4 regions of the Thauera aminoaromatica genome follow, and region 4 is predicted to be linked to each of the others. Evidence: predicted binding sites of a transcription regulator. Region 4 holds the regulator's gene; each other region holds the start of a gene.
What was found. Region 4 encodes FNR, which switches genes on or off when oxygen is low (the NO sensors DNR and NnrR bind a similar motif). Its sites were predicted from a motif close to TTGANCTAGNTCAA; they were not measured.
Positions count from the first base shown of each region.

Region 1: feoB (ferrous iron transport protein B) is a predicted target of FNR. The motif match lies at 6,662-6,675, and genes of this name have one in related genera.
Region 2: TMZ1T_RS14095 (2-oxoacid:acceptor oxidoreductase subunit alpha) is a predicted target of FNR. The motif match lies at 1,954-1,967, and genes of this name have one in related genera.
Region 3: TMZ1T_RS08850 (cytochrome c oxidase subunit 3 family protein) is a predicted target of FNR. The motif match lies at 4,084-4,097, and genes of this name have one in related genera.

Region 1 is NC_011662.2:3,868,364-3,876,250, reverse strand. It holds gene TMZ1T_RS17105 (efflux RND transporter permease subunit) at 1-839, shown strand, start outside; gene TMZ1T_RS17100 (TMEM165/GDT1 family protein) at 870-1,445, shown strand; gene TMZ1T_RS17095 (AzlC family ABC transporter permease) at 1,445-2,149, shown strand; gene TMZ1T_RS17090 (AzlD domain-containing protein) at 2,146-2,472, shown strand; gene TMZ1T_RS17085 (acyl-CoA synthetase) at 2,573-4,213, opposite strand; gene TMZ1T_RS17080 (ferrous iron transport protein A) at 4,361-4,621, opposite strand; gene feoB (ferrous iron transport protein B) at 4,634-6,598, opposite strand; gene rpsD (30S ribosomal protein S4) at 6,872-7,483, shown strand; gene TMZ1T_RS17065 (hypothetical protein) at 7,480-7,776, shown strand.
Region 2 is NC_011662.2:3,194,771-3,202,657, forward strand. It holds gene oah (6-oxocyclohex-1-ene-1-carbonyl-CoA hydratase) at 1-715, opposite strand, end outside; gene had (6-hydroxycyclohex-1-ene-1-carbonyl-CoA dehydrogenase) at 768-1,835, opposite strand; gene TMZ1T_RS14095 (2-oxoacid:acceptor oxidoreductase subunit alpha) at 2,154-3,872, shown strand; gene TMZ1T_RS14100 (2-oxoacid:ferredoxin oxidoreductase subunit beta) at 3,875-4,714, shown strand; gene TMZ1T_RS14105 (ferritin-like domain-containing protein) at 4,711-5,250, shown strand; gene TMZ1T_RS14110 (CBS and ACT domain-containing protein) at 5,490-6,143, opposite strand; gene TMZ1T_RS14115 (molybdopterin-dependent oxidoreductase) at 6,489-7,887, shown strand, end outside.
Region 3 is NC_011662.2:2,006,318-2,014,204, reverse strand. It holds gene TMZ1T_RS08875 (peptidase U32 family protein) at 1-823, shown strand, start outside; gene TMZ1T_RS08870 (hypothetical protein) at 936-1,205, shown strand; gene TMZ1T_RS08865 (thioredoxin family protein) at 1,323-1,799, shown strand; gene TMZ1T_RS08860 (CreA family protein) at 1,900-2,418, opposite strand; gene TMZ1T_RS08855 (tryptophanase) at 2,564-4,012, opposite strand; gene TMZ1T_RS08850 (cytochrome c oxidase subunit 3 family protein) at 4,333-4,860, shown strand; gene TMZ1T_RS08845 (cytochrome C oxidase subunit IV family protein) at 4,871-5,164, shown strand; gene TMZ1T_RS08840 (SlyX family protein) at 5,213-5,413, opposite strand; gene queG (tRNA epoxyqueuosine(34) reductase QueG) at 5,450-6,550, opposite strand; gene tsaE (tRNA (adenosine(37)-N6)-threonylcarbamoyltransferase complex ATPase subunit type 1 TsaE) at 6,566-7,096, shown strand; gene TMZ1T_RS08825 (N-acetylmuramoyl-L-alanine amidase) at 7,036-7,887, shown strand, end outside.
Region 4 is NC_011662.2:1,417,623-1,425,509, reverse strand. It holds gene pyk (pyruvate kinase) at 1-205, shown strand, start outside; gene TMZ1T_RS06335 (arsenic resistance protein) at 333-1,316, opposite strand; gene ppa (inorganic diphosphatase) at 1,780-2,307, opposite strand; gene TMZ1T_RS06325 (heavy-metal-associated domain-containing protein) at 2,398-2,607, opposite strand; gene TMZ1T_RS06320 (sulfite exporter TauE/SafE family protein) at 2,654-3,364, opposite strand; gene hemN (oxygen-independent coproporphyrinogen III oxidase) at 3,436-4,827, opposite strand; gene fnr (fumarate/nitrate reduction transcriptional regulator Fnr) at 4,968-5,708, shown strand; gene TMZ1T_RS06305 (SirB2 family protein) at 5,745-6,125, opposite strand; gene TMZ1T_RS06300 (Crp/Fnr family transcriptional regulator) at 6,208-6,891, shown strand; gene TMZ1T_RS06295 (MBL fold metallo-hydrolase RNA specificity domain-containing protein) at 6,933-7,887, opposite strand, start outside.

The DNA.
Region 1 (7,887 bases), 2.0 Mb from region 4:
CCACGACGCGCGACGGCGGCGAGAAGGTGGAGGTGGTGGTGCGCGCCCGCCAGGAGAGCCTGGATGACGTCACCGGGCTGCTGCAGCGCCCGGTGCCGCTGGCCGACGGGCGCAGCGTGCAGCTGGGCGAGCTGGTGAGCCGGCAGCTGCTGCTGTCGAAGGGCTACATCCGCCACTACCAGCTCACGCGCGCGATCACCGTCGAGGCCGAGCTCGATCGCGAGCGCCTCGACACGGTCGAAGCCAACGACCGCCTGAAGGCCGCGTGGGCGCAGCTGCAGCCGCGCTTCCCGGGCGTGGAGCTGGATTTCTCCGGCGAACTGGAGGACATCCAGGAGAGTCTGGATGCGATGGGCAAGCTGTTCGCGCTCGGCGTCGGGCTGATCTACCTGATCCTCGCCACCCAGTTCCGCAGCTACTGGCAGCCGCTGATCATCCTGCTGACCGTGCCGCTCGCCTTCACCGGGGTGGTGCTCGGACTGCTGGTGTCGGGCAATCCGCTGTCGCTATACACGCTGTATGGGGTGATCGCGCTCACCGGCATCGCGGTGAACTCGGCGATCGTGCTCATCGACGCCGCCAACGAGCGCCGCGCCGTCGGCATGAGCGTGCAGCACGCCGCGATCTACGCCGCGCGCCGGCGCGTGGTGCCGATCCTGATCACCTCCACCACCACCATCGGCGGGCTGCTTTCGCTGGCGATCGGCCTGGGCGGCAAGTCGCTGATGTGGGGACCGGTGGCGGCGAGCATCGTGTGGGGGCTGGGTTTTTCCACGGTGCTGACCTTGTTCGCGGTGCCGCTGGTGTATCGGATGGCGATGCAGCGCGGTGGCGGCTAGAATCGCGCTCCCGCCACCACCTGAATTCCCATGGACGCCTTTCTCGTCTCCACCGCCATCGTGGCCCTCGCCGAGATCGGCGACAAGACGCAGCTGCTCGCCTTCATCCTTGCCGCACGCTTCCGCCGGCCGTGGCCGATCGTGCTCGGCATCCTGGTCGCCACGCTGGCCAACCACGCCTTCGCCGCCGCGGTCGGCACCTGGCTGACCACGCTGATGGGGCCGCACACCCTGCGCTGGGTGCTCGGCCTGTCCTTCATCGCGATGGCGGTGTGGACGCTGATCCCCGACAAGTTCGACGAGGACGAGGCCAGGCTGCCGCGCCTGGGCGTGTTCGGCGCCACGCTGGTGGCCTTCTTCCTTGCCGAGATGGGCGACAAGACGCAGATCGCCACGGTGGCGCTGGCGGCGCAGTACCAGGCCCTGGTCGCGGTGGTGGCCGGCACCACGCTCGGCATGATGATCGCCAACGTGCCCGCGGTGCTGCTCGGCGACCGCATCGCCACGCGCATGCCGGTGAAGCTGGTGCACGGCATCGCCGCGGCGATCTTCCTCGGCCTGGGCATCGCGACCCTGGCCGGTGCGGGCGAGGGACTGGGGTTCTGATGGAATCCTCGTTCCGCCGCGGTGCCCGCGAGGGCATGCGCGACTTCCTGCCGCTCTCGGTCGGCCTGGTGCCCTGGGCGATCGTGACCGGCATCGCCATGCGCTCGATCGGCCTGTCCCCGGCCGAGTCCATGGGCATGAACCTGCTGGTCTATGCCGGCACCGCCCAGCTCGGCACGCTGCCGCTGATCGGCAGCGGTGCACCCTTATGGCTGATCTTTCTCACTGCGCTGGTGCTCAACCTGCGCTTCATCATCTTCAGTGCCGCGCTGGCGCCGGTCTTCCATGATCACCGCTTCATGCGCCGGCTGGCGTCGAGCTATCTGCTGGTGGACGGCATGTTCGCAGTCGGCGCGGACAAGCTGCAAAGGGCCGACGATCCGCACTGGCGATGGGGGTACTACATCGTGCCCTCGGTGTATTGCTGGCTGCTTTGGCAGCTCTGCGGTGCGGTCGGCGTGTTCGGCGCAGGGGCGATTCCGCGCGACTGGTCGCTGGAGTTCATGACCACGATCGCGCTGACGGTGATGATGATCCCCATGCTGCGCGAGCGACCGATGTGGGTGGCTGCGCTGGTGGGCGGGCTGGGTGCGGTGCTGCTGCGCGAGCTGCCGCTGCGCCTGGGGCTGATTGCCGGCATCGCGCTCGGCATCGGCGCGGGCTTCATTGCCGAGCGTGCGCTGGCAGGGAGGGCCGCGCGATGAGCGAGGGGTTGTGGTTATGGCTGACGCTGCTGGCCATCGGCTCGACGACGATCATGACGCGTGGCAGCTTCATCCTCGCCGGCGAGAAGGGGCGTCTGCCGCCAGCCTTGCAGCGTGCCTTGCGCTACGCGCCGGCGGCGGCGCTGTCGGCGCTGGTGATGCCCGACCTGCTGCTCGATGGCGGTGCGTTCGATCCGCTCAATCCCAAGCTCGCGGCGGGGGGAGTCGTGATCCTGGTCGCGCTGCGCTCGCGCAATCCGTGGCTGCCCTTCATCCTCGGCATGGCGATGCTGCTGTTGCTGCGCAAGGGATTCGGCTGGTAGTACGTGTGGAAGGAAAAATGCCGCGTCCGTCCGGTGACGGAACGCGGCATCGGCGCGCGGCGAGTGCGGTCGGCCCCGACGGGCCGACCGCGTGACACGATCACTCGATCGCGGAGGCCGACTTCGCCATCTCGCGCAGGGCGAACTTCTGGATCTTGCCGGTCGAGGTCTTGGGCAGCACGCAGAACTCGATGAACTTGGGCACCTTGTAGCGCGCCAGGTGTTCGCGGCAGTGCGCGATGATGTCGTCGGCGGTCACGCCGGCGCCTTCCTTGACCTCGATGTAGGCCGCCGGCACCTCGCCCCACTTCTCGTCGGGCTTGGCGACGACCGCCGCGGTCAGCACCGCCGGGTGGCGGTACAGCACCTCTTCGACCTCGAGCGAGGAGATGTTCTCGCCGCCCGAGATGATCACGTCCTTGGAGCGGTCCTTGATCTTGACGTAGCCGTCCGGGTGCATGACCGCGAGGTCGCCGGTGTGGAACCAGCCGCCGGCGAAGGACTCCTGGGTGGCCTTCTCGTTCTTGAGGTAGCCCTTCATGACGAGGTTGCCGCGGAACATGATCTCGCCCATGGTCTCGCCGTCGGCGGGCACCGGCTCCATGGTCACCGGGTCGAGCACGGTGATCGCTTCCTGCATGTGGTAGCGCACGCCCTGGCGGCCGTTGCGCTCGGCGCGGCGGTCGATCGGCAGCGCATCCCACTCGGGGTGCTTGGCGCACACCGAGGCCGGGCCGTAGGTTTCGGTCAGGCCATACACGTGGGTGATGTCGAAGCCGATCTTCTCGGCGCCCTCGATGATCGCCGCCGGGGGCGCGGCGCCGGCGATGAGGCCGGCGACGCTGTGCTCGATGCCGGCGCGCAGGCCCTCGGGGGCGTTGATCAGCATGCCGTAGACGATCGGCGCGCCGCACATGTGGGTGACCTTGTGGCGGCGGATCAGCTCGTAGATCAGCGCCGGGTCGACCTTGCGCAGGCAGACGTTGACGCCGGCGTTGGCCGCCATGGTCCACGGGAAGCACCAGCCGTTGCAGTGGAACATCGGCAGCGTCCACAGGTAGGACGAGTGCTGCGGCATGCCCCAGCTGATGATGTTGGAGGCGGCGTTGAGATACGCGCCGCGGTGGTGGTAGACCACGCCCTTCGGGTTGCCGGTGGTGCCGGAGGTGTAGTTGAGCGCGATCGCGTCCCACTCGTCCTCGGGCAGCTTCCACTGGAAGTCGGGGTTGCCGCCGGCGAGGAAGTCCTCGTAGAGCACGGTGCCGATGCGCTCGGTGCCCGGATACTCGGGGTCGAGGGCGTCGACCACCAGGGGCTTGTCTCCCGGCAGCAGCTCGAGCGCGGCGCGGACCACGCCGGCGAACTCGGGGTCGGTGATCAGCACCTTGGCTTCGCCGTGCTGCAGCATGAAGGCGATGGCATCGGCGTCGAGCCGGGTGTTGAGGGTGTTGAGGACCGCGCCGGTCATCGGCACCCCGAAGTGGGCTTCGAACATCGACGGCACGTTGGGCAGCATGCACGCGACCGTGTCGCCCTTCTTCACGCCGTGCGCGACCAAGGCGCTCGCGAGGCGGCGGCAGCGCTCGTAGGTCTGGCTCCAGGTGTAGATGAGCGTGCCATGGACGACGCTGGTGCGCGTCGGATAGACCATGGCGGTGCGCTCGATGAAGCTCAGCGGGGACAGCGGCACGTAGTTGGCCGCGTTCTTGTCGAGGCCTTGCTGATATGCGTTTTGCGACATCCTTTTCCTCTCCCGTTCATTGTCAAACAAACTGGTCGGGCCGGCGTCCCACGCGGGGTTCGGTCCATACCGTATAGTATGGAGGATGGCGTCGGTCTTGTCTGCAGTTCTCCCGCGCGCAACGTTTGCGAAGGCAGGTTGGAGCGCTCAGGCGGGCTGCACCCAGATATGGCGCGACACCGCGTGCTCGATCGCGAGCTCGACGTGCTCGCACAATAGCACCGTCATCGGTTGCTGTTGCAGCACCTTCACCGCGTGCGCGGCGGAGAGCCCGTAGGCGTGGAGCTGCTCACGCTGCAGCGGATCGATCTCGTCGTCGAAGTCGTCGATGCGCACCATGCGCCCGACCGGGGTGCCGATCAGGCGGATGCGCTCGTGGGGCAGGGGTTTGGAGGGGGCGGCGTTCATGGCGCGGATTCCTCAGAAGATCAGGCGCAGGCCGTGGTTGAGCAGGCCGCCGATCAGGAAGGCGGTGGGGATGATCATCGCCAGCATCAGCGCGGCGACCTTCATCCCCTGCTCCTTGATGATCATCATCAGGCTGGCGATGCAGGGCACGAAGAGCGTGATCGTGACCATGCCCACCACGGCCTGGATCATCGACAGCTCGCTCTGCAGCGCGAACAGGCCGCTGGCGCCGAAGTCGCGGCGCAGGAAGCCCATCACGAAGGCGGCGCTCGCCTCCGGCGGCAGGCCGAGCCAGCCCACCACCAGCGGCTCGCCGGCCTCGATGATCCACGGCAGCGCGCCGCTGCGGTCGAGCCCGAACATGATCAGGGTGCCGATCAGGAACAGCGGGATCACCTCGATCAGATACCACTTCAGCCTTCCGCCGGTCTTCTTGAGCACGTTGCCGAGCACCGGCATGCGCATCGGCGGTAGCTCGGTGACGAGCGGCACGCGGCGGCCGGGCACGACCTTGCTCGCCAGCCAGCCGGTGAACAGCAGCACGCCGACGATCGCCAGCACCCAGATCAGCGTGGCGCCGAAGGAGATGCCGCCGAGCAGGCCGAGCACCACGCCGAGTTGCGCAGAGCACGGGATCGCCAGCGCCATCAGGTAGATGGTGATCAGGCGCTCGCGCGGGGTGTGCAGGATGCGGGTGGTGAGCGTGGCCATGGTCACGCAGCCCAGGCCGAGCACCATCGGCAGCACCGCGCGGCCGTTGAGGCCGATGGCGGCGAACATGCGGTTGGCGATCACCGACAGGCGCGAGAAGTAGCCCGAATCCTCGAGCACGCCGAAGGCGAGGAAGAAGGTGGTGACGATGGGCAGGATCAGCGCGAGCGCGTAGGTCATGCCCATGGTCCACAGGCCGTATTCGCCCACGATCAGGTCGGCCAGCCAGGGCGTGGAGATGTGGCTCGTGACGAACTCGGTGACCGCGGGGTTGAGGACCTCGCCGAAGAAGTCTTCTTCCAGCAGTCCGACCAGGGTGCTGGCGCCGAAGTCGCCGACGAACAGATACACCAGATACAGCACGCCGAGCAGCATCGGCCAGCCCCACAGCCGGTGCACCGCGATGCGGCCGAGCAGCATCGACAGCGTGCGGTCCTTGCCGGCAGCCTGCTGCGTGACGGTGCGCGCGAGCGCCTCGGCGGCGCCGCCGCGCTCGCGCGCGAGCCGCGCCGGGAGCGAGTCGCGGCCGATGGGCGCGGTGAGCTCGGCGAGCGCGGCGCGCACGGTCTCGCTGTTCGCTTGCGCCGCGAGCCAGGCCTCGACCTCGGGGTCGCGGCCGATGGCGAGGATGGCCAGCCCGCGTGCGGCCAGGCGCGGATGTGGGCATTGCGCGAGGATGAGCTGCTCGACGCGGGCGATGTCGCGCTCGAGCACCGGGTCGTAACGCAGCAGTGGTGCCGGCACCGCCGCACGCTGCAGCGCTTCGGTGAGCGCGGAAACTCCTTCCCCGCCGGTCGCCACCGTCGCCACGACCGGCACGCCGAGTGCCTCCGACAAGGCCGCGGCATCCACCGTGACCCCGCGCGCCTTGGCCTCGTCGGTCATGTTGAGCGCCATCACCATCGGCACCCCGAGTTCGGCCAGCAGCGCGGTGAGGTTGAGCGTGCGGCGCAGGTTCTTGGCGTCGCCGACCTGGATCAGCGTGCGCATGTCCTCATGGAGCAGCGCGCGCATGGTGGCGCGCTCGTCGTCGCTGCGCGATGGCAGGGCGAGCACGCCCGGGGTGTCGAGCAGCGAGGCCTCGCGGTCGAAGCGCGGTGTGGCGCGCGAGACCTCGACCGTGGTGCCGGGGTAATTGGACACCGTGACGTAGGTGCCGGTGAGGCGGTGGAACAGCACCGACTTGCCGACGTTGGGGTGGCCGACGAGGGCCAGGGTGCGCAGCGCGGCGGCAGCGGCGGAGGAGGGCGAAGTGGCGCAGTCCATGAACTCGGGTGTCCGGAGGGCGGAGTAAGCCTAGAACGATAATGGGTCGCATTATGACTTTTACTGATCTAGCTCAAAGGTCGTGCGCCCGGTGTGTATTCGATGCGGTCCGGACCGCAGGACAGAGAGGCTTGACAGTGATTCGGATTTTAACGATATTGCGAATCATTCGGAAAGACGATATTCAACCGACCCTGTCTCGACTTCGAGGCTGTCCTGCTGGCGCTCTTCGTGCGTCGGCGCAGCAAGAATCCCTGAATGAAGGAGAACCCATTGTCCCGATACACCGGCCCCCGCCTGAAAGTGATGCGTGCCCTCGGCGCCGAGCTGCCCGGCCTGTCGCGCAAGCCGCTGGGTGAGCGCAACCATCCCCCTGGCCAGCACGGCCGGCGCCCGAGGCGCAAGTCCGGCTTCGGCGTGCAGCTGATCGAGAAGCAGAAGCTGCGCTTCAACTATGGTCTCGGCGAGAAGCAGATCCAGCGCCTGTTCCGCGAGGCCAAGCGCGACCGCGGCCCGACCGGCGACAAGCTGCTGGAATTGCTCGAGCGTCGCCTCGACAACTTCGTGTTCCGCGCCGGCTTCGCGCCCACCGCGGTGGCGGCGCGGCAGCTCGTGCGCCACAAGCACGTACTGCTCAACGGACGGGCGGTGAACATCCCCTCCATCCGCATCCGGCCGGGCGACCGCATCCAGCTCACGGAACGTGCGCGGTGCATCCCGGTGGTGGTCGAGGCGCTCGCCGAGCCTGCGCTGACCCGCCCCGAATGGCTCGTCTTCGACGAGGCGGCGTTCGTGGCGACGATGACGCGCACCCCGTCGCCCGACGAGGTGCCCTTCCCGGTCGACGTCCAGCAGGTCGTCGAGTACTACGCGGTGCGGCTGTGAGCGCGCATTCATCCGCCAGCCGGCGAAGGGTTGCCGCGAACGCGGGGCCGGAGTACGACACCCATCCCGAGCTCGCGCTGGCGGCGGTGCTGCAGCTGCTGTCGCGCTTCCCGGCGCGGCGCTCGCCCGCGCTGGCGCAGGCGATCGCCGGTCACTTCCGGGTGATCGGCAGCGATCAGCGCCTTTCCGCTTGTGTGCGCGACTGCGCCGCCCGGCTGGTGGCGGAGTGGGAGGCCTATGCAGTGCTGGGCGATGCGGGCGATGGCGGCCACGATCCGCAGGCACTGCACTGAGCAGTCCGGTTCGATGGTGTCCGTCTTTTCCATTCCACGAGGAGAAGTCCATGAGCAAGAAATGCTGCAGGAAGGACAAGCCCTGCAAGGGATGTCCGCGGCGCGCAAAGT
Region 2 (7,887 bases), 1.8 Mb from region 4:
TGACCAGCGGGTTGGCGACGAACTTGCCATCGATCTTGAGCGCGGGGACGATCTGCGAGGAAATGCCGAGGCGGTAGGCCTTGTGCGCCGAGAACGGCTCGCACAGGGTGCCGGACACCATCGCCTGCTCGCAGCCGATCATCACCGGCAGGAAGTCGGTCGCACCGCCGATCGCGGCCGAGCCGTGCTTGGGGCCGGCCTGGCCGAAGTTGGCCAGGTCCTGGGCGACGGTGAAGTCCGCCGCCATGCCGATCTCCTGGCCGCCACCGATGCGCATGCCATTGACGCGGCACACCACCGGCTTGTCGCAGCCCAGGATCGCCGACACCATGTCGTTGAAAAGACGCATGTACTGGCGGTATTCCTGCGGGTTGCCGGCGTAGTACTCGGCGTATTCCTTGGTGTTGCCGCCGGTGCAGAAGGCCTTGTCGCCGACCGCGGTGAACACCACCGTGGCGACGTCGCGGGCGCAGGACGCGGCACGGAAGGCAAGGATCAGGCCCTTCACCATGTCGGTGGTGTAGGAGTTGTACTGCTTGGGGTTGTCCAGCCAGATCCAGGCGTTGTACAGGCCCGGCACCACCTCGCCCTGGAGATTGCGCGCGGGGCGCTTCTCGTAGATCACGCCCGGCACCACCGTCTCGGGCACCAGGTTATGGTCGACCAAGTGCTTGGGCGCAGTCTGATCGATCACGCGTTGCGTCGTTTCTTTCATCTCGTATGGCTCCTCTGTCTGCTCTCTTGTCGGATTGGTAGGGGGTGCGGGATCAGGGGGTCAGGATCGCGCGGCGGCTGAGCTTGTGCGCGTGAGCCGCCTCGAAGACCTCGTTGATCTGCGCGAGCGGGTGGCGCTCGACGAAATTGGCGAGGTTGATGCGGCCGTCGAGCACCAGGTCGAGCGCGGCCGGGTAGTACTCGGGCAGGCAGCCCCAGTTGCCGAGCGCGCGGGCATGGAAGGCCATCAGGTTGGAGAGGCGAACCTCGACCTTGTCCATCGTGAAGCCGACCACCGCGAGCGTCGCGCCGTGATTGATCAGGCTATAGGCGTTGGTCTGGCCGGCACCGCTGCCCGAGCATTCGAAGATCTTCCAGCGCGTGGTGCGCAGGCCGTTGGCCTTGGCGTGCGCCTCGATCGCCTTCTTGAGGTCGCGTCCGGTCACCTCGCGCGCATTGAGCGTCAGCGCCGCACCGTACTTCGACATCAATTCGAGCTTGGCCGGATCGACGTCGATCGCCACCACGCTCGCACCGAAGGCGTTGGCGATCTGCACCGCGTAGCCGCCGACGCCGCCCACCCCGATCACGATCGCGACGTCGCCAGGCTCGACTCCGGCCTGCGTGACCGCCTGGTAGGGCGTGGTGACCGCGTCGGCCACCACCGACACGTCGGCGAGTTGCAGTCCGGCGGCGGCGAGGCGCTTCTCATCGACCGCGCACAGGCCGCGCGCCGGCACCACGATATGGGAGGCGAAGCCGCCCTGGATGTCGTTCCCGGGCATCACCTGGGCGCGGCAGATGGTGCCGTGTCCCGACGTGCAGAGCTCGCAGGTCCCGCACGGCATCACCGCCGGCACGACCACCGCGCGGCCGACCCACTGCCCCGCCGCGCTGCCCGCGCCCACCACCCGGCCGCTGATCTCGTGGCCGAGCGCGAGCGGCAGCGGCTGGTTGGTGCGCACGCCGTCGTAGTAGTAGCCGAGATCGGTGTGGCAGACGCCGCAGCCGGCGACCTCGACCACCACCTGGTCGGCGGCCAGCTCGCCGATCTCGAACTCGGTGCGGACCATCGGCCGACCCGGCTCCACCATCATCCAGCGATACGGTTTGGTGCTCATCTACCCACTCCTTCCGTTTACGTTCGCGTCAACTTTGATCGATCTGATTGGCGACTGGATCGACTGCTTCCTGCCGCCGCGTTGGATGCAAAGTTAAATCAGGCCGGCAGGAGGGCAGTTGACCAAAGTCAACAGATTGACGTTTGCGTCAACGTAAACTTCGACACATCGGAGGTGAGCGCTGCGAAGGCGGCGCTGCAACCCAACCAGCCTCCGGTCGGCGCCGTGCCCGCTTCACCCGAGGGGGACGCGCGCATGGGCCCTGAACAGGACCGCGCCGGCACCCGCCGGTCGAAGGTCGAACATTGGAGAACGAGGATGACAGCCCGATCGGTATCGATAACATTCGCCGGCAGCGGCGGCGCGGGGGTGATGACCGCAGGCAACATGCTGCTCGACGCCGCCGGCCGTGCCGGCTGGTATGCCTACATGACCCGCTCGTCGGGCGCGCAGATCCGCGGCGGCGAGGCCGCCGCGATGATGCGTCTGTCTACGTCGCCGGTGCAGTCGCACGACGATCAATATGATCTGCTGGTCGCCATCGACTGGGAGAACGTCGGGCGCTTCTCCGCCGAGATCCCGATGACCGCCGATAGCCTGGTCGTCGGCGATCCCGACGGCGGCGAATTCCCCGAGGCCATCCGCGCCAAGGGCACGCGGTCGGCAGACATCCCGTTCAAGAAGATGGCCAAGACGATCGAGGGCGGGCGCCCCAACATGATCGCCCTGGGCGCGGTCGCCGGCCTCGTCGGCCTTCCCGAGGACGCCGTGCTCGGTGTGGTCCGCGACTCGCTCGCCAAGAAGGGAGAGGCCGCGCGCACCGCCAGCGAGGCATCGGTGCGTGCAGGCATGGCCTTCGCGGCCGACCTGCCGCCCTGCCCCCGCCTGGCCACCGCCCAGGGCCAGAGCGAGCGCCTGTGGAGCATCACCGGCAACGAGGCCGCCGGTCTCGGCGCGGTGCGCGGCGGCATCCGCTTCGTCGCCGCCTATCCGATCACCCCGGGCACCGAGGTGCTGGAGTGGCTCGCACCCAACCTCGCCAAGCTCGGCGGCGTGCTGGTGCAGGCCGAGGACGAGCTCGCCTCGATCAACCAGATCATCGGCGCTTCCTACGCCGGCGTGCCCTCGCTGACCGCGACCTCCGGCCCCGGCCTGGCGCTGATGACCGAATCGCTCGGTCTCGCGGTCGCCTCGGAGACCCCGATCACCGTGGTCAACGTGATGCGTGGCGGCCCCTCCACCGGCATCCCGGTCAAGTCCGAGCAGAGCGACCTCAACATCGCGCTCTACGGCCTGCACGGCGACGCCCCGCACCTGGTGGTGGCGCCCAACTCGCTCGCCGACTGCGCCTTCGCCACCCAGTGGGCGGTCCATCTCGCCGATACCCTGCAGACCGCCGCGATCGTGCTCTCCGACCAGTCCCTCGGCCAGAGCCGGGCGACGATCTCGCCGCCCGCCGATCCCGGCTTGCGCGCGGTCCGCCTGATGCCCGAGGGCGAGGCGGCCGAACGCTACCGCCGCTACACCAACACCGCCTCGGGCGTCTCGCCGATGGCCGTACCCGGCATGAAGGGCTACCAGTACACCGCCGACGGCCTCGAGCACAACGAGTTCGGTACCCCGTCCAGCGGCGCGGCCGACCACAGCGCCCAGCTCGACAAGCGTCTGCGCAAGCTCGCCCTGCACGACTACGGCACGCACTGGGCCGACATCGAGGGCGACGGCGACATCGCCGTGCTGACCTGGGGTTCCACCACCGGGCCGGTGCGCGAGGCGCTCGAGCGCTTCCGCGCCAGCGGCGGGCGTGCCCGCCTGGTGTCGATCCGCCTGATCTCGCCGGTGCGCCCGGAACAGCTCGCCGCCGCGCTCGCGGGCGTGGCGCGCGTGCTCGTGGTCGAGCAGAGCCATGGCGCCCAGTTCCACCGCTACCTGCGCGCCCACTACGACCTCCCGGGGAGCGTGCGCGCCTTCCACCGGCCCGGCCCGCTGCCGATCCGTCCGAACGAAATCTTCCGCCAACTGGCCGACTGGAGCTGAACATGGAAGCCACATCCACCTGCCCGAGCTACTCCGCGCGCGACTACAAGTCCGAGGTCAAGCCCGTCTGGTGTCCGGGCTGCGGCGATTACTCGGTGCTCGGCTCGATCACCAAGGCGCTCGCCGAGCTGTCGATCCCGCCCGAGCGCGTCGCCCTCGTTTCCGGCATCGGCTGCTCCTCGCGCCTGCCCGCCTACACCAACGTGTTCGGCTTCCACGGCGTGCATGGCCGCGCCCTGCCGATCGCCACCGGCATCAAGGTATCCCGCCCCGAGCTCACCGTGATCGCCTCCGGCGGCGACGGCGACGGCTTCTCGATCGGCGGCAACCACTTCATGCACGCCTGCCGGCGCAACGTCGACATGACCTACATCGTCATGGACAACGAGGTCTACGGCATGACCAAGGGCCAGGCCTCGCCGACCACCGCGCCCGACTGGGAGAAGAGCAAGCTCACCCCGCAGGGCACCGGCATCAACCCCTTCCACCCGCTGGTGATCGCACTCGCCGCGGGCGCGAACTTCATCGCCCGCGGCTTCTCCGGCGACCAGAACGGCACCGCGAAGCTCATCACCGAGGCGATCCGCCATCCCGGCTTCTCCTTCGTGCAGCTGCTCAGCCCCTGCGTCACCTTCCGTCCCGAGCAGCGCGACTGGAAGGACATGGTGCATCCCGCCGCGGTCGACCCGACCGACGACCCCGCGCGCGCCGCGCGCCGCCTGATGTCCGACGATGGCTTCAACGTCGGCGTGCTCTTCCGCGGCAGCCGCAAGCCCTTCCAGCCCGGGCAGCCGGCGAGCGTCGATTCAGTTGCAGATCTCGAGAAGGAGTTCGTGTTATGAGCAAACCCGATCCGCAGGAAACCGGCATCCACTCGGTGGAGCACCTGCTGGCCCATGCGCTGGCGATGGAAGTCGAGGCGGTCGAGCGCTACGAGGCACTCGCCGACCAGATGGAGACCCACAACAACCGCGACGTCGCCGTGCTCTTCCGCAAGCTGGCCGAGATCGAGAAGCTGCACGTCGACAACGTCAACGACATCAGCGAGGGACACACCCTGCCCCACATCGCACCGTGGGAATACTCCTGGGAAGCCCCCGAGAGCCCGGAGGCGCCGTCGGTGTCGGCAGAAGGCCTGCATTACATGATGCATCCCTACCAGGCGATCGCGATGGCGCTCGAGGCCGAGCGCCGCGGGGTGGACTTCTACGACCGCCTCGTCGCCCAGTCCGAGCGCGAGGACATCCGCAAGCTCGCCGCCGAACTGTGCGAGACCGAGCGCGAGCACGTCACCCTGCTCGAAGGCTGGCTCGCCCGCTTCCAGCCCCCGCCCAAGGGCTGGAACGAGGACCCCGATCCGCCCTTGCTGCAGGGGTGAGGAGCAAGGGGTAAGGCGCCAGGAGCGATGCGCGCGCTGGGAGACCAGCGCGCGCATCGGCTTTTGGAGGTCGGGCGAAAGATGCCTGCGGAGAGGATGAAGGGAAATCCCGAGCGAAGGATCTCGAGCTGCGCCCGTCCGCCGTCGACCGACGACACTGCGACCGGATGTGACGAGGCGCCAGGCCGAGAGGTCTTCACCCCCCCAGGCCTGACGCCTCACATCTCACATCTCACATCTCACGCCGTCTGATCGACGCTCAGCTCGTAGCCCGCCTCGCGCAGGCCCTGCACGACCGCGCCGGCATCCTTGGCCTCGAAGCGGATGGTCGCGGTGCGCAAGCCCTCGGACTGCGGCGTGCGCGGCGACACCACCGAGACGATGTAGCCGCCCTGCGCATTGACCGAGGCGAGCAGCGCGGCGAGCTGGCCGGCGCGATCCTGCAACTTCACGGTGATCCGCGTCGCACCCTCGACCCAGCAGCCGGTGATGTCGAGGAAGAAATCGAGCAGGTCCACGCTGGTGACGATGCCCACCAGGCGCCCGGCGTCGTCCACCACGACGAGGCAGCCCAGCTTCTTGGGCCGCATCATGCGCGCGGCCTCCTCGATCTGCGTGCGTGGCGAGCAGCTCACCACCGACTTGTGCATGATGTCCGCCGCGGTGATCTTGGACAGCAGGTACTTCACCTCGCCGACGTCGAGCGTCGTGATCATGGACGGCTGGGCGCGCTGCACGTCGCGATGCGAGATGATGCCCAGCACCTTGCGATCCTGGTCGATCACCGGCACGTGGCGCACCTTCTTGAGCCGCATGATCTCGGAGACCTGCGAGAAAGAGGCCTCCGGACCGACGTGCAGCACCTCCCGGGTCATGATGTTTTCGACGAACATGGGTCACTCCAGTTGGAAGAAGAAACAGCGGTAAACAGCGGGTTCGAGACAGCACAAGAGGAATAGCGGGCACGCGACGCGGCCCCGGCCGGACACGGACCAGCGCGCATGCGGTCGCCGGATCTGCGGCTGGAACGCAGTTTATCGGAAACCCACATCCCCAAGCAGCGCCTATAGTTAACGCTAACGTTAACTCTACACAAAAAAATTACGTTCACGTCAACGTTACTGTTTGACAAATATCAACCGACCGGTCAGTCATAAGTTCTAGGATTCATCCCATAAGCCAAGAAGGGGGAGCGGGCGGCCTCAGCCTCGCCCGCACACCACCGGAGGAGACACCTGATGACCGTCAGCAGCCCACAGGGCACAACCAAGGTCGCCACCTACTGTTACCAGTGCGTGGCGGGGCCGGACCTGCTCAAGGTGAAGGTCGAGGACGGCGTGGCGACCGCCGTCGAGCCGAACTTCGACGCCGAGGACGTGCATCCGGCCGCGGGCCGGGTCTGCGTGAAGGCCTTCGGCCTCGTGCAGAAGACCTACAACCCGAACCGCGTCCTGCAGCCGATGAAGCGCACCAACCCGAAGAAGGGGCGCCACGAGGACCCGCGTTTCGTGCCCATCTCCTGGGATGAGGCGCTCGACACCATCGCCGCCAAGCTGCGCGGCATCCGCGAGACCGGCCTGCTCGACGCCTCGGGCTACCCGCGCGTGGCGGCGAGCTTCGGCGGCGGCGGCACGCCCACCGCCTACATGGGCACCTTCCCCGCCCTGCTGGCGGCCTGGGGCCCGGTGGACATGAGCTTCGGCAGCGGCCAGGGCGTCAAGTGCTACCACTCCGAGCACCTCTACGGCGAGCTCTGGCATCGCGCCTTCATCGTCTGTCCGGACACGCCGCGCAGCAAGTACATCCTGTCCTTCGGCAGCAACATCGAGGCCTCGGGCGGCGTATGCGGCGTTTGGCGCCACGCCGCCGCACGCGTCGAGCAGGGCGTCAAGCGCGTGCAGGTCGAGCCGCACCTGTCGGTCACCGGCGGTTGCTCCGCCGAGTGGCTGCCGATCAAGCCCAAGACCGACGCCGCCTGCATGCACGCGATGATCCACGTGATGCTGTTCGAGAACGCACGCTCGCGGCTGGACATCGATTTCCTCAAGCACATGACGGCGTCGCCCTACCTGGTGGCGCCCAATGGCTTCTACCTGCGCGATCCCGACACCCGCAAGCCGCTGGTGTGGGACCTCAAGTCCGGCAAGGCCGTCGTCTTCGACACCCCCGGCATCGATCCCGCGCTCGACGGCGACTTCCTCGCCTCCGGCCTCGAGGTGCTGCCCGACCAGGAACTCGTCACCCATGAGGCCGCGCCGGTGCGCAGTGCCTTCGGCAAGCTGCTCGACCACGAGCGCACCTTCACCCCGGAGTGGGCGCAGGGCATCTGCGACGTACCGGCGGCGACCATCCGCCGCATCGCCAACGAATACCTCGACCATGCCGAGATCGGCGCGACGATCGAGATCGAGGGCCGCACCCTGCCCTATCGCCCGGTGGCGGTCACGCTCGGCAAGACGGTGAATAACGGCTGGGGCGGCTACGACTGCTGCTGGGCGCGCACGCTGATGGCCTGCCTGGTCGGCGCGCTCGACGTGCCCGGCGGCACCATCGGCACCGCGGTGCGCCTGAACCGCCCAGCCAACGACCGCCAGAGCAGCGCCAAGCCGGGCGTCGACGGGTTCATGGACTATCCGT
Region 3 (7,887 bases), 590 kb from region 4:
CTTCCCTGCCGACCCCCTGCCGACCGACCTGGTCCCCGGCACCTCGCTGTTCCGCAACCATGACCACGAATTCGAGCGCGCGCTGGGGAAGAAGTCGGCCGAGCGCCGCATCCGTGTCGATGCACGTTTCGCCGCCACCCACGACGGCTTCGCGCTGACCCTGACCGACGAGGACGGCGTCGCCGTCACCGCGACGCTTGCCGCCGCCTTCGAGCCGGCACAGAACGCCGAGCGTGCACTCGCCACCCTGCGCGAGCACCTCGGCAAGCTGGGCAACACGATCTTCAGCGCAGGCGAGCTCGTGCTCGACCTGCCCGCCGCGCCCTTCCTGCCCGCCGGACAGCTCAATGCGCTGCGCCGCGATGCCGTGGAGCGGCTCGAGGCCGGCCGCCTCGCGGCCCACGCCCGCCCGCTGCGGGCCGCGCCGGTCGAGCCGCCGGTGCCCTACCCGCAGGACGCGCTGAGCTACCTCGCCAACGTGTCGAACGACAAGGCGCGCGCCTTTTACGCCCGCCACGGCGTCAAGCTGATCGACGCCGCATACGAGGCCAACGAGGAGCGCGACGACGTCTCGCTGATGATCACCAAGCACTGCCTGCGCTACAGCTTCAATCTGTGTCCGAAGGAGGTCAAGGGCATCCGCCCCGACCCGATGCAGTTGGTCAATGGCGACGAGACGCTGACGCTGAAGTTCGACTGCAAGCGCTGCGAGATGCACGTCATCGGCGCGCTGCGTCCCCACGTGGCGAAGATGCGCGACACCGTGGTGGCGCACAAGGTGAGCTTCGTACCCCAGCGCAAGACCAACGCCTCCGTGCGCTGACCCCCGCCGTCCCGCCCGCGCCGGTGGACAAGGCTCTTGATGTGGAGCGGATTTAACGTTAACGTCAACGTTAAATCACGGCGTTCCGCCAATCGCCCAGCAGGAGGAGACCATGTACCCCCGCTCGCTCACCGTCCTCGAGGGTCGCCGCAAGGCCGCCGGCGCCCGTTCCGCCCTGGACACCGCCGAACGTGCGATCCGCCACGCGATCGGCGCCGGTTTCCGCATCGGCTGTCGCGTGCTCGTCGGACGCGTGCCCGGAAGCGTGATCGGCTATAACATCGCGAGTTCGGGCCGCTTCGGCGGCGCCGCCTATCCGCTGCTGGTCGAGACCGAATTCGGCATCGCCAAGTGCAGCATGCAGGAAGTCTGCCCGGCCTGAGCCTCACGCGCGGGCGGGCGCCAAGCCCGAGCCATGAACGCCACGCCCGTCCCCCCCGCAGCCGAGCCCTCCGCGTCTTCCGCCCCCTCCACCGCGGAGTCCGGGCGCTCCTCGCCCATGCCTTCCGGAGCCACGCCCTGCGGCGCACCCGCTGGCGCGCCTGCGCAGCCGACCGTTTCTGCCACGACCGCCGCCTCGCCCACCCGGGTCCTGCCGGTGGACCAGCTCGCCGCACAGCCTGCGACCGACGCCCCCCTCGTGGTGCTCGCACTGTGCGCGCAGTGGTGCGGCACCTGCCGCGAGTTCCGCCCCACGCTCGAGCGCCTCGCCGAGGCAAGGCGCGACGTCGTTTTCGCCTGGGCGGACGTGGAAGACGATGCCGAACTCGTCGGTGATCTCGACGTGGAGAACTTCCCTACCCTGGCGCTGTTCCGCGCCGGCGTCGCGCTGCACTATGGCGTCAGCCTGCCGCATGAGAGCGTGGTGGCGCGCCTGATCGAGACCTTCGCCGCCGCAGCACCCCGCGCCGCGCCGGGCTTGGCGGCGGAGATCGGAGCACTCGCGCGCCGCCTGTCGCAGCCGGGCGGCGGCTGAGGCGCCGACATGCGCACCCGCGCCTCCGCATGGGTTCGCGCCTTCGCTGCAGCCGCAAGCCGGCGCGGCGCACCGCGCACAGGCCTCGCGTGCGGGGCGCTCAACGCAGCGGGATGGCGAGCGCAGCCGGGACCGGCACGGCGGTGACGCTGTTCTGCGGGCTGCCCTCGATCAGCTTGTCGCTGTAGACGAGATAGACCAGCGTGTTGCGCTTCGGGTCCACCATGCGCACGATGCGCACTTTCTTGAACAGGATCGAGGCGCTCTGCGAGAACACCTCCTCCTGCTCGCGCAGCGGACCGGAAAAGGAGATGTCGCCGACCTGGCGACAGGCGACCGAGGCGTCGGACGTGTCCTCGGCGAGGCCGAAGGTTCCCTTGAGACCGCCGGTGCGCGCGCGCGAGACGTAGCAGGCCACGCCCTTGACGGAGGGATCGTCGAAAGCCTCGACCACGACCTGGTGGTTGCGGCCGATCAGCTTGAACGCCGTGTCGACGTGGCCCACCGTCTCGGCCACGGCCACTCCGGGCAGGGCGACACCCAGCGCGAGCACTGCGGCTGCGACCGAGGCGGACAGCGACGGACGACGCGATTCAAGTACCGCATGGGACTTCAGCATGAAGGCCTCCAGAAGGCTGCGAGACCGACATTATCGCACCCCCAAGACACCACCGGGATGCGCGCGTCCGCATCCGGGCGGCATGCCGCGGCATCGTGCCTTTGGCGCCCGGCGGCTCCGCGCCTGACGGCGCCGCCGGACGGCGTCAGAGGCTGTCGCCGAAGTCCTTGCGGAACTGCGCGACGAGTTCGTTCTGCCAGTCGGAAACCGGCGCGAGGCGGCCGTAGAAGAAGCGCAGGATCTCCGGCTCCTCGGTGAACACCAGGCCGCCGATCAGGCGCCGGTTGGCGTACAGCCACTCGAGGCGGTCCACCGCGTACTTGACCTGCGACAGCGTGAACACCCGCCGCGGCAGCGCCAGGCGCACCAGCTCCATGTTGGCGAAGAGTTCGCTGCCGTCAGGCTCGCGCTGTTCGGAAAGCGTGCCGCGCTCCATTCCACGGATGCCGCCGGCGAGGTAGAGCGCCGAGGCGAGCGCGCCCGCCGGGTACTGCGCCTGCGGGATGTGGTCGACGAACTGCATCGCGTTGATGTGGCAGCCCAGGCCGCCGGCGGGGGTGATCACCGGGATGCCGCGCTTGACGAGCTCGTCGACCATGAAGCCGATGAACTGCGGACCCTGGTTGATGACCTCCTCGTCCATGGTTTCCTCGAGGCCCACGGTGAGCGCCTCCATCTCGCGCACCGACATGCCGCCATAGGTCAGGAAGCCCTCGTAGAGGGGCACCAGGCCGCGCATGCGGCGGTACAGCTCCTCGCTGCGGATGCACATGCCGCCGCCGCGCGCGCAGCCGAGCTTGCGCGCGGAGAAGTAGATCACGTCGCACAGGTCGGCCATGCGGCGGGTGATGTCGCGGATGCTCAGGCCCTTGCAGGCCTCCTCGCGCTCCTTGATGAAGTGCAGGTTGTCGGCGAGCAGGCTGGCGTCCATCACCAGCATCAGCCCGAACTCGTCGCACACCCTGCGGATGTCGGCGAGGTTCTGCACCGAGAAGGGCTGGCCGCCGATCAGGTTGGTGCCGGCCTCCATGCGCACGAAAGCGATCTTGTCGGCACCGTGCAGGCCGATCACGTCGCGCAGCTTGGCGACGTCCATGTTGCCCTTGAAGGGATGCACGCTGACCACCTCGAGGCCCACGTCGGCGACGAGCTCCTCGACCTTGCCGCCATTGAGCGTGATGTGCGCCTTGGTGGTGGTGAAGTGGTAGTTCATCGGCACCACCGAGCCCGGGGACACCAGCACCTGGGCGAGGATGTTCTCGCACGCGCGGCCCTGGTGGGCGGGCAGGAAGAAGGGCATGCCGAAGATCTCGTGCAGCTTGTTCTCCAGCCGGGTGTAGGTGGCGCTGCCGGCGTAGCTGTCGTCGGCGATCATCATCGCCGCCAGCTGCTGGTCGCTCATCGCATTGACGCCGCTGTCGGTGAGCATGTCCATGAACACGTCGGCGTTGCGCAGCAGGAAGGTGTTGTTGCCCGCCTCGGTGATCGCCTCGAGCCGGCGCTCGACCGGCGGCAGGTTCAGCTTCTGGACGATGCGGACCTTGTGCATCTCGAGCGGGATCGACTCTTCTCCGAAGAACTTCACTTTCGCCATGACGGGCTGCCTCCTCGTGCGACTTGCGTGGATGAAGGCCGCCATCGGACCACGACGGGGATCAGCGGATGTTGATGCAGCGCAAGAGTCGTTGACGCGAACGGAAACATGATTCCGCCATCGCGCGCACTTCCTGAGCGGAATCAAGGGAAGCAAGCGGCCAGGCTGGCAGACTTGCGCTCAGTGCCTCATCGACGCGGCCCTGCGCCGCCCGCCCCGCCGTGACCCTTGCCGTGCCCCTCTCCCCGACCGCTCCAGTCCCGACCCTGGCTCCCCGACCGCCGCAGGCGGCCGCGGGGCGCATCCCCGGCAGCAAGGCGATGTGGGTGGGAATCTTCTGCGAGATCACCGAGTTCGCGCTGCTGTTCGCGGTCTTCTTCATCGCCCGCGCCCACCACCCGGAAGCCTTCCAGGCGGGCCCCGAGCGGCTCTCGCTGCTGGCCGGCACCGGCTATACCCTGATGCTGCTCACCAGCGGCTGGTGCGTGGCGCGCGCGCTGCACGCGATGCGACGCGGCGACCGACGCGCGACGGTGCGCTGGATGCTCGCCGGCTTCGTGTTCGGGCTGGGCTACCCGGCGATCAAGATCTTCGAGCTGCAGCGCAACTTTGCGCTCGGCCTCGACGGCAGCGCCGGGGTATTCATCGTCAGCTACTACTACCTGACCTTCACCCACCTGGTGCATGTGTTCTGGGGCCTGCTCGGCATGATGTGGGTGATCGCGCGTACGGGCCTGGGCGCCTACACCCCCGAAGAGCACAGCGGGCTGGAGGCCTTCGCCTGCTACTGGCACGTCACCGACATGATCTGGCTGATGATCTTCCCGCTCTTCTACCTGCTCGGATGAGGAAAGCCGCATGAGCCCCGAACGCAAGATCGATCTCGCCTGGCTGATGCTGGTATTGCTCAGCGTGGGCGGCGCGGGCATCGCCCGTTCCGACGCGAACGCCGTGCTGGTTGCGGTGGGCGTGTCGCTGGTGATGGCGATCAAGCTGCGTCTGGTGTGCAACTACTTCCTCGAGCTCCACGAAGCCCACCCGCGCATCCGCCGGGCCGTGCTCGCCTTCTGCCACGGCATGCCGATCCTGGTCATCCTCACCACCGCCTTCGGCGACACCCTCTCCAGCCTCACCGGCGCGCTGCTCGGCTAGGCCGGCCGACGGCGCAGCAGGCCGCCGCCTCGTGCAAGCCGGCCGCGCTCACCAGTGCGGCGGGATCTCGTCTTCGGGGCGAAGGGGGTCGCCCGGCTGCAGGGTCTTGACCTGCTGGGCGAGCTGATGCAGATGCTGGCGCAGCAGGTCGAGTTCCTGCTGCTGGCGCCAGACCGTGCGGTTGAGCTCGTCGAGGAGGTCCTCGGCGGCCATCAGCTTGGTCTCCAGCACGACGATGCGCTCTTCCATGGCGGGCGGTCCTGAATCGGTTTGCGGGCACGCATTCTAGCCGGCGGCGGCGGCCAGGCGGGCGAGCGCCCAGGCGACGTGCTCGCGCACCACCGCATCCTCGTCGTCCGCGCGCGCCTGCAAGGCCGCGCGCGCGGCGGGCGTCGCCGGGCCGTTGCCGAGCGCGACCGCGATGTTGCGCAGCCAGCGCGCGTGGCCGATGCGGTGGATCGGGCTGCCTGCGGTGCGCTCGGAGAACTCCGCCGCGGTCCACGCGAAGAGCTCGGCCAGCCGGGCGTCGTCGAGGCCCTGGCGGGGGGCGAAATCGGGCTCGCGGCCAAGCTGGGCGAAGCGGTTCCACGGGCACACGAGCTGGCAGTCGTCGCAGCCGTAGATGCGGTTGCCGAGCAACGGGCGCAGCTCCTCGGGGATCGCGCCGTGCAGCTCGATGGTGAGGTAGGAGATGCAGCGCCGTGCGTCGAGCCGGTAGGGCGCGACGATGGCGCCGGTGGGGCAGGCGTCGATGCAGGCCGTGCAGCGCCCGCAGTGCGACGCCACCGGCGCGTCCACCGGCAGCGGCAGGTCGGTGAGGATCTCGCCGAGGAAGAACCACGAACCGGCGGTGCGATCGAGCAGCAGGGTGTGCTTGCCGCGCCAGCCCAGGCCCTTGCGACTGGCGTGCTCGACTTCGAGGATGGGCGCCGAGTCGGTGAACACGCGGTACTGGTGCGGCACCTCCGCGCTGATGCGGTCGGCGAGCTTCTGCAGGCGGTTGCGCACCAGCTTGTGGTAGTCGCGGCCGAGCGCGTAGCGCGACACATAGGCGCGCTCGGGGTCGCCGAGCACGTCCATGGCCGGCGCGGCATCCGGCCAGTAGCCCATGCGCACGCTGATCACGCGCACGCTGCCGGGCAGGAGTTCGGCGGCGCGCGCGCGTTTCATGCCGTGGCGCACCATATAATCCATGTCCCCGTGGAAGCCGGCCTCCAGCCAGGCGACCAGGCCGGGTTCGGCGTCGGCGAGATCGACCCCGCCCACGCCGACCGCGTCGAAGCCGAGTTCGCGCCCCCACTGTCTGATCCGCGCAACAAGTGCCGCACCGTCGAGGACGGTCCCGTCGACCGCCGCCCCGTCCGGCGTCGGCAATTTTGTTTCCATTTGTCAGAGGTCCCGATGATCGAGTCGATCCAGACTGCCGATGATAACGGCGCGCGCCTGCAGGCGCATTTACCCGACGAGGCGGCCACCGTGGCGCTTGGCGGCGCGCTCGCCGGCGTTCTCGCGCCCGGACTGCAGATCTGGCTGCAGGGCAACCTGGGCACCGGCAAGACCACCCTCACCCGCGGCCTGCTGCGCGCGCTCGGCCACGAGGGCAAGGTGAAGAGTCCGACCTACACCTTGATTGAACCTTACGTGGTTTCTAGCTTAAACTTATATCACTTTGATTTTTATCGCTTCACCTCGCCCGACGAATATCTCGACGCGGGGCTGGACGAATACTTCGCCGGTGAGGGCGTCTGCATCGTGGAATGGCCGGACAAGGCCTCGCCCCATCTGCCCTCTCCCGACGTCGAAATCGTCCTGCAGGCCGGTGAATCCGGGCGGGATGTGGCGATCAGCGCAAACACGGAAGCGGGGCGAACATGCGTGATCGGACTGGTGAAAGCTTTGCGGGGCGCGGACCCGGCGCCCGGGACGACCTGAGTCTCGGCCAGACTCCGGGGCTTGCCGCCGCGGCCGAGGCCTTCGCCGCGGGGCGCATCGATCGCCGCGGCCTGCTCAAGTTCGCCGGCGCCTCGCTCGCCATGCTGGTGAGCCCGGTCGGGCTGGCGAGTTCGGCAAGCCTGCTCGCGGTGCGCGTATGGCCCTCGGCCGAATACACCCGCATCACCCTCGAGGGCTCCTCGCGCCTGCGCCACAGCCACATGCTGGTCGAGGACCCGCAGCGCCTGGTGGTCGACCTCGAGGGCGTGCAGCTCGACAGCGTGCTGCAGTCCCTGCCCTCGAAGGTGCTCGACTCCGACCCCTACATCCGCCTGATCCGTGCCGGGCAGAACCGGCCGGGCGTGGTGCGTGTGGTGATCGAGCTCAAGGCGGCGATCAACCCCCAGGTGTTCACCCTCGACCCGGTCGGCAGCTACGGCCACCGCCTCGTGCTCGACCTGCACCCGACCGAGGCCCACGATCCGCTGATGGCGCTGATCATGAAGGACTCGCCGATGGACGCCGCGATGGGCGACGCCGGCGGCAACACCGCCGCGGTGGCGCGCGAGGAGCCGCGCGAGCCGGTGCGCCGCGGCAAGCGTAACGAGCCGGCGGTCGATCGCCTGTACACCGTGGTGCTGGACGCCGGCCATGGTGGCGAGGATCCGGGCGCGATCGGTCGTGGCGGCAGCTACGAGAAGGACGTCACGCTGTCGATCGCCCAACGCCTCAAGCGCAAGATCGACGCCATGCCCGGCATGCGCGCGGTGCTCACGCGCGACGGCGACTAC
Region 4 (7,887 bases):
ACGCCGGCTGGCGCTGGTGTGGGGCGTGCATGCGGTGCCCTTCGAGGAGGTGCATGACGTCGCCGAGATGGTCGAGCACGCCGCACGCGCGGCGTCGACCCTGGGCTTCGGCTGCGCCGGCGACGCGGTGGTGGTGATCGCCGGCCTGCCCTTCGGCCAACGCGGCAGCACCAACCTGCTGCACGTGGCGAGAATTCCGGGCTGAGTCGCGGGCTGAGGCGGTCGTTTGGCGCAAACCGTGTTCGCGCGTCGGAGATGCCGGCGACCCACCCGTCGCCGCGTGGAGCATGGAAACGCGGTCGGAGACGCGATCGCTCCGTCCGCGCCGCCGCTCAGCCCCCCGCCTTCGCGGATGCGGCGGGGCCGAAGAAGCGATCGGTGAGCTTCACATACCAGGCCGCGGACTGCACCTGCAGGATGTAGGCGAGCGCGATCACCAGCGCCGCACCCGAGCTCGAGGCGCCGAACACGTTCATCGCCAGCGCGAGCGCGATCGACAGGTTGCGCATGACCGTGCCGAACACCAGCGCGATCGCGTCGCCGCGGGGCAGCAGGCTACGCGCCACCACGGTACTCACCACGTAGTTGATCGCATACAGGCACAGCAGCGGTATCAGCACCACGATCAGTTCGCCCGGCTGGGCCACGAGGTCCTTCGCCTTGAGGGCGAGCGCGACGAAGACGATGCCGAGCACGCCCAGCGTGGAGAAGGGCGGGAAGCGCGGCCCCCATTCTTTATGGTATGCGGCCTGGCCGTGGCGCGCCACCAGCCATTTCTGCGTGTAGTGCCCCGCCAGCATGGGCAGGAAGACGATGACGACGATCTGCATGAACACCGCGCCCATATCGACCGGCACCTCGGCGCCCATCAGCCAGCGCACGTAAAGCGGCGTGGCGAGCGCGCCGAGGACGAGCCCGAGCACCGTCATCTTGACCGCGGCGCCGAGGTTGCCCTTGGCAAAGCCGGTCCACGAGATCGTCATGCCGCTGGTGGGCAGCAGCGCGGCGAGCAGCAGGCCGAGCGCGTAGGCCGGCTGCTCGGGGAAGAAGGCCTTGCCGAGCGCGTAAGCGACGAAGGGGATGAGGGCGAAATTGATCGCCTGCGCGAGCGCCTGCGCCTTGAGGTCGCCGCCTTCGAGGACCTTGGAGAGCTTCAGGTTGACCATCATCGGATAGACCATCAGGAAGGTCAGCGGCACGATCAGCGACTTCAGCCAGCCGACCGGCGCGAACAGCCCGAAGCCGAAGCCGAGCACCATCGCCACCGGGATGGCGAGGATCAGGTTCTTGTTGATCTTCATCAGCAGCGCAAGCATGGATCCCCCGTTTTCTTCATTCGCACGCGCCCTGCCAGGACGCGGCCCTCCGATGACGATAGCAAGCACGATGCCAGGTCACGGCGCGTGTGGGCGTCTCCGCTCGGCCTCCTGGGGGCACGTCTGACGGCGCGCCTCTATCCCGCGCCCGGGGCACGCCGGTTTCCGTAGGAGCGGCGCAAGCCGCGAACAGGGCCACGCAGGGACCGACGCGGGCGCCCCCCGGATCACCGCCGCATTCGCGGCTTGCGCCACTCCTGCACGAGACCTCGCAGGTGGCAGCCGCTGTAGGAGAAGCGCAAGCCGCGAACCCGGCCCCTGCCCCGCGACTCGGCTGCCACATCAGCCCCCATGGCCGACAAGGCACTGCCAATCCCGTCAGTGTCACGTCACTCGCGCCGTAAACGGCCGGGGCCCACGCATGCGTGGGCCCCGGGTCATCCGGAAACGTGCGTTCCCGGGATTACTTCTTGGCAGCCGCTAGGCCGTTCACGATCTCGGCCTTGGCATCCTCGACCGTGCCCCAGCCCAGGACCTTGACCCATTTGCCGGGCTCGAGGTCCTTGTAATGCTCGAAGAAATGCACCGTCTGCTTCATCAGCAGCTCGGGCAGGTCGTCGGTGGTCTGCACCTTGTCGTACAGCGGGGTCAGTTTCGACACCGGCACGGCAACGACCTTGGCGTCGACACCGCCGTCGTCTTCCATCTTCAGCACGCCGACCGGACGGCAGCGGATGACCACGCCAGGCTGCAGCGGGAACGGGGTCACGACCAGCACGTCGACCGGGTCGCCATCGCCGGCGATGGTGTGCGGGACGTAGCCGTAGTTCAGCGGGTAGCGCATCGAGGTGCCCATGAAGCGGTCGACGAAGACGGCGCCGCTGTCCTTGTCCACCTCGAACTTGATCGGATCGCCCTGGGCGGAGATCTCGATGATGACGTTGATGTCGTTCGGCACGTCCTTGCCGGCGCTGACCTGTTCGAAGCCCATACATCCCTCCCGTGGAAAAATTGTGCGCGGATTATAGGGGGAAACCACAATGTCTTGCACTGCGACGATGCCCCCGGCTAAGGCTGCCGATCAGGCCGGGGAATCGAAGCCCGCGCCCTCGACCGCGGCGCGCAACGCGTCGATCGACACCTTGGCCGGATCGTGGCGCACGGTGGCGGATGCGCCTTCCAGCGACACCCGCACGTCCTCCACGCCGGGCAGCGCCTTCAGCACGCCGGTGACGTTCTTCACGCAGCCGCCGCAGCTCATGCCTTCGACCTTGATCGTCGTTTCGTTCATTTATCCAGGACTCCCGATGGGTTGAAAGGGGCGTGCCGTCGCACCCTCAGGTCACGCACACCACGCCGCGCCACAGGTCGCCACCGAGCGAGGGGGCGTGGTACAGCCCGAACAGGCCGAAGCCGAGCACGAGGAGCCCGGAGGCCAGGCGCACCCTCGGGTGGCGGGTGATGTCGCGGAAGCGTTTGAAGAGCATGCCTGCCAGCAGCAGGTTGGGCAGCGTGCCCAGCCCGAAGGCCAGCATCAGGCCGGCGCCGCGTGCACCCGATCCGGTGACGAGCGCAGTGGCGAGGATGGAATAGGTGAGCCCGCAGGGGATGAAGCCCCACAGCATGCCGAGCGGCAGCGCCTGCCCGACCGAGCGCGCCGGCAGGAAGCGCCGGGTGGCGGGCTGGATGCGCCGCCACAGCAGGTGACCGACGCGCTCGATGGGCGCGAGCAGGCGGGTGAAGCCGGTGAGGTAGAGCCCGAGCGCCACCAGCATCAGGTTGGCGAGCACGTACAGCGTCATCTGCACCGGCAGCATGCCCTCGTAGAGCAGGCCGACCGAGCCGAGCAGGCCGACACCGGCACCGAGCAAGGTGTAGGTGCCGATGCGCCCGAGGTTGTAGGCCAGGTGCAGCGGCCACTGCGGCCGGCTGCCGGGCACCTGCACCTGCATGCTGAGCGCGCCGACGATGCCGCCGCACATCGACACGCAGTGGGTGCCGCCGAGCAGGCCGATCAGGAAGACGGCGAGATAACCGGTTTCGGGCATGAAGAAGAAAAGGGCCCCGCGGGAAATGCGAGGCCCTCATTCTACGCTGCGGTGCGCAATCCGTGCGGCGTTCAGATCACCCGCGAGTAGCGCTGGCGCTCGCGGTCGGCGCGCAGGTAGCGGTCGAACACCATCGCGATGCCGCGCACCAGCAGGCGGCCGCCGGGCTGCACGCTGATCCAGTCGCCGTCGATCTTGACCAGCCCGGCCTTCTCCATTTCCTGCAGATCGGCGAGTTCCTCGGCGAAGTACTCGCGGAAGTTGACCAGGTAGGCGATCTCGATCGACTGCATCGAGAGCTCGAAGTGGCACATCAGCGCCTGGATGATCGCGCGCCGCAGCAGGTCGTCGGCGGTGAGCTCGATGCCGCGCAGCACCGGCAGCTCGTCGCGGTCGAGCGCGTCGTAGTACTCGTCGAGCGTCTTCACGTTCTGCGCGTACACCGGACCGATCTTGCCGATCGCCGACACCCCGAAGGCGAGCAGGTCGCATTCGGCGTGGGTGGAATAGCCCTGGAAGTTGCGGTGCAGGCGGCCCTGGCGCTGGGCGATGGTGAGCTCGTCGTCGGGCTTGGCGAAGTGGTCCATGCCGATATACACGTAGCCCGCCTCGGTGAGCCGGCGGATGCCGAGCTGCAGTAGCGCGAGCTTGGTGTCGGCCGTGGGCATGTCGCCGCTGTTGATGCGGCGCTGCGGCTTGAACAGGCCCGGCAGGTGAGCGTAGCTGTACAGCGAGATGCGGTCGGGCGAGATCTCCAGCACCTGGTCGAGCGTGCGGTCGAAGCTGGTCGGGTTCTGCCGGGGCAGGCCGTAGATCAGGTCCATGCTCACCGATTTGAAGCCGTTGGCGCGCGCGGCGTCGATGACCAGCTTGGTCTCGTCGAAGCTCTGGATACGATTGACCGCCTGCTGCACGTCCTCGGCGAAATCCTGCACGCCCACGCTCATGCGGTTGAAGCCGAGCTCGGCGAGCAGCTTCACGGTGTCGAAATCGACCTTGCGCGGGTCGACCTCGATCGAGTATTCGCCGTTGGGCACCAGCGTGAAGTGCTCGCGCACCGCCGCCATGAGCTCGCGCATCTCGTCGTGCGACAAAAAGGTCGGCGTGCCCCCGCCGAGGTGGAGCTGGGTGACCTGGCGGCTCCCCTCCAGGCAAGCGGCCTGCATCTCGATTTCTTTCGCGAGATATTTCAGGTACTTGGCCGAGCGCCCATGATCCTTGGTAATGATCTTGTTGCAGGCGCAGTAGTAGCAGATCGTGTTGCAGAAGGGGATGTGGAAGTATAATGAGAGCGGTTTGCTTACGCCGCCCACCGCCCGCTTGGCCAGCCAGGCCCGCAGCGCCTCTGCATTGAAGGCTTCGACGAAGCGGTCCGCCGTGGGATAGGACGTGTAGCGCGGCCCGTTGATGTCGAATTTGCGGATCAGTTGCGGGTCGAAGATGAGGTCGGTCTGGCTTTTCATGATCTTGCTGGCGGGCTGTCTGCCGAACAATGGCAGAAGCCTCCGTAATGTTGGTTGACTTGGGTCAACGGGTGTGATTAGCAATCCCGCCACTCCAGCGCAGGCGTCTCTAATGTCAGGAAAGCAGGATTATCGTGCAGATGAGGGCTAGCGTGCCAATTACCGTGGATGGGCTCAAATCGGCCTGTTCGCAGTGCAACCTCGTCGAGTTGTGCCTCCCCTTCGGAATGTCCGATCGTGAGCTGAGCCGGCTCGACGAACTGGTGGGCGCGCGCCGCAAGGTCAAGCGCCAGCACAATCTCTACCGCGCCGGTGACTCTTTCGAGGCGATCTACGCGATCCGCGCGGGCTCGTTCAAGACCGACGTGCTGCTCGAGGACGGTCGCGAACAGGTGACCGGCTTCCAGATGACCGGCGAGATCCTCGGTCTCGACGGCATCAGCACCGAGGCCCACAGCTGCAACGCGGTGGCGCTCGAGGACAGCGAGGTGTGCGTGATCGCCTACGACAAGCTCGAGCAGATGTCGCATGAGATCGAGGGCTTGCAACTTCAGTTCCACAAGGTCATGAGCCGCGAGATCGTGCGCGATCACGGCGTGATGATGCTGCTCGGCTCGATGCGCGCCGAAGAGCGCCTGGCCGCCTTCCTGCTGAACATGTCGCAGCGCTTCACGGCGCGCGGTTTCTCGCCGAGCGAGTTCAACCTGCGCATGACGCGCGAGGAGATCGGCTCCTACCTCGGACTCAAGCTCGAGACGGTGTCGCGCGCCTTCTCGCGCTTCCAGGAGGACGGGCTGATCGCGGTGCAGCAGAAGCACGTACACCTGCTCGACCTCGCCGGCCTCAAGCGCCTGATCCAGCACCAGCACGGCGCGCGCTGAGCACGCCGTGGCCGGGACGACCCGGGGCTCGACGGCTCAGGCGAGGTAGCCGGCGACGTTCTTGCTCAGCGCCACCGACACGATCCACGCATAGACCAGGATCGCGCCGGCGAAGGCGGCGAGCCGCACGCCACGGGTACGTCCGCGCTTGAGCGCCAACGTGCCGAGCAGGATGTAGGCGAGCAGGCCGATCACCTTCGCCGTGACCCAGCCGGCGCTGAAGGGGTATTGCCCGATCATTACCGCCAGCGTGATCGCAGACAGCAGCAGCGTGCTGTCGACGAGGTGCGGCAGGAGCCGCGTCAGGCGGTGCTGCAGCAGGGCGTTGCCGGTGAGCATCCAGGTGCCGCGCAGCAGGAAGCCGGCGGCGCTCAGCACGACGCAGGTCACATGCAGGTTCTTGATCAGGTAGTACATCCACGATCCTAACGAAAGCCGGTCAGGGCGCCGCTCGACAACCGGCCGAATTGAAATTGCGTCCCCAGACGGAGAGTTCCAGATGCCCAACACGACCCCGCTCGACATCCCCTCCCTGCTGCGCCGCATCCCGCTGTTCAGCGAACTGTCGGAGGCGGACATCCAGCTGGTCGCGCGCTACACCCGCGAGCGCCAGGTCGCCCGCGGCGAAGTGCTGTTCCAGCGCGGCGACCTGCCGCACGGCTTTTACTTCGTGGTCTCCGGCCAGGTCAAGCTCGCCTTCTCGTCCTCGCAAGGCACCGAGAAGGTGGTCGAGATCATCGGCCCGATGCAGAGCTTCGGCGAGGCCGTGATGTTCATGAACCACCCCTACCCGGTCTTCGCCGAGGCCCTGAGCGAGACCGTGCTGGTGCACGTCGGCCAGGCGGTGGTGAGCGAACTCATCGACCAGGACTCCACCTTCGCGCGCAAGCTGCTCGCCGGCATGGCGATCCGCCTGCACGGGCTGATCCAGGACGTGGAGACCTACTCCTTGCGCTCGAGCACCCAGCGCGTGATCGGCTACCTGCTGCAGGTGGCCGACAACGACGCACCCTGCGAGATCGCGCTGCCGACGAGCAAGCAGGTGATCGCCTCGCGCCTCAACCTGACGCCCGAGACCCTGTCGCGCATCTTCCACGACCTCAGCGACGCCGGCCTGATCACCGTGCAGGGCAAGCGCGTGAGTCTGCACGATCCGGTACGGCTGTCGCGCTACAACGCCTGAGCGGCCCTCGCCGCCCTCCCGGTCCGCTTGCGCGCGGACGCTCACTCGAGCACGACCGGCACGCCGGGCCGCGCCGCCTCGACCCTGCTCCAGCCCAGTTCGCGCTCGACCGCCTCGACGAAGGTGGCGGAGGCGGCCGGCTCGCCGTGCGCCACGAAGGTGCGCCGCGGCGCCTCGCCGAAGCCGCGCAGCCAGTCGAGGAGTGCGGGCTGGTCGGCGTGGGCGGAGAGCCCGCCGATGGTATGGATGCGCGCACGCACCGGGATACGTTCGCCGAACAGGGTGACCTGGTGCGCACCGTCGACCAGCCGGCGGCCGAGCGTGCCGGCAGCCTGGAAGCCTGCGATGACCACTGCGCACTCGCGCCGGCCGAGGTTGTGGCGCAGGTGGTGCTTGATCCGACCGGCATCGCACATGCCGCTTGCCGAGATCACGACCAGCCCGCCCGGCACCGCATTGAGCGCCTTCGATTCCTCGACGTCCTGCACGAACCGCACACGGAAGCGTCCCGAGTTGGCCTCGGCCCAGGCGTAGAGCGCACGCGTCTCATCGTCCCAGAGGGCGGTGTGGCGCACGGTGAGCGCGGTGACCGCAGAGGCCATCGGCGAGTCGACCACGACGTCGAGCCGGGCGATGCGTCCGGCGCGCACCAGGTCGGCGAGCACGAACAGCACTTCCTGGGTACGCCCGACCGCGAACGCCGGGATGATCACGTTGCCGCCATCGACCTCGAGCGTGCGCCGCAAGGCGAGCGCGAGCTCGTCGCAGGTGGCGGCGAAGGAGCGGTGGGCGCGGTTGCCGTAGGTCGACTCGACGCACAGGTAGTCGGCCCGGGCGATCCGCACCGGGTCCCGCAGCACCGGGCGCATCGGCTGGCCAATGTCGCCCGAGGCGACCAGCCGGCGGGTGTGGCCGCGCTCGCCGACGTCGATCTCGAGGATCGCCGAACCGAGGATGTGCCCGGCGTCACGGAAGCGGCAGCGCACGCCCGGGCCG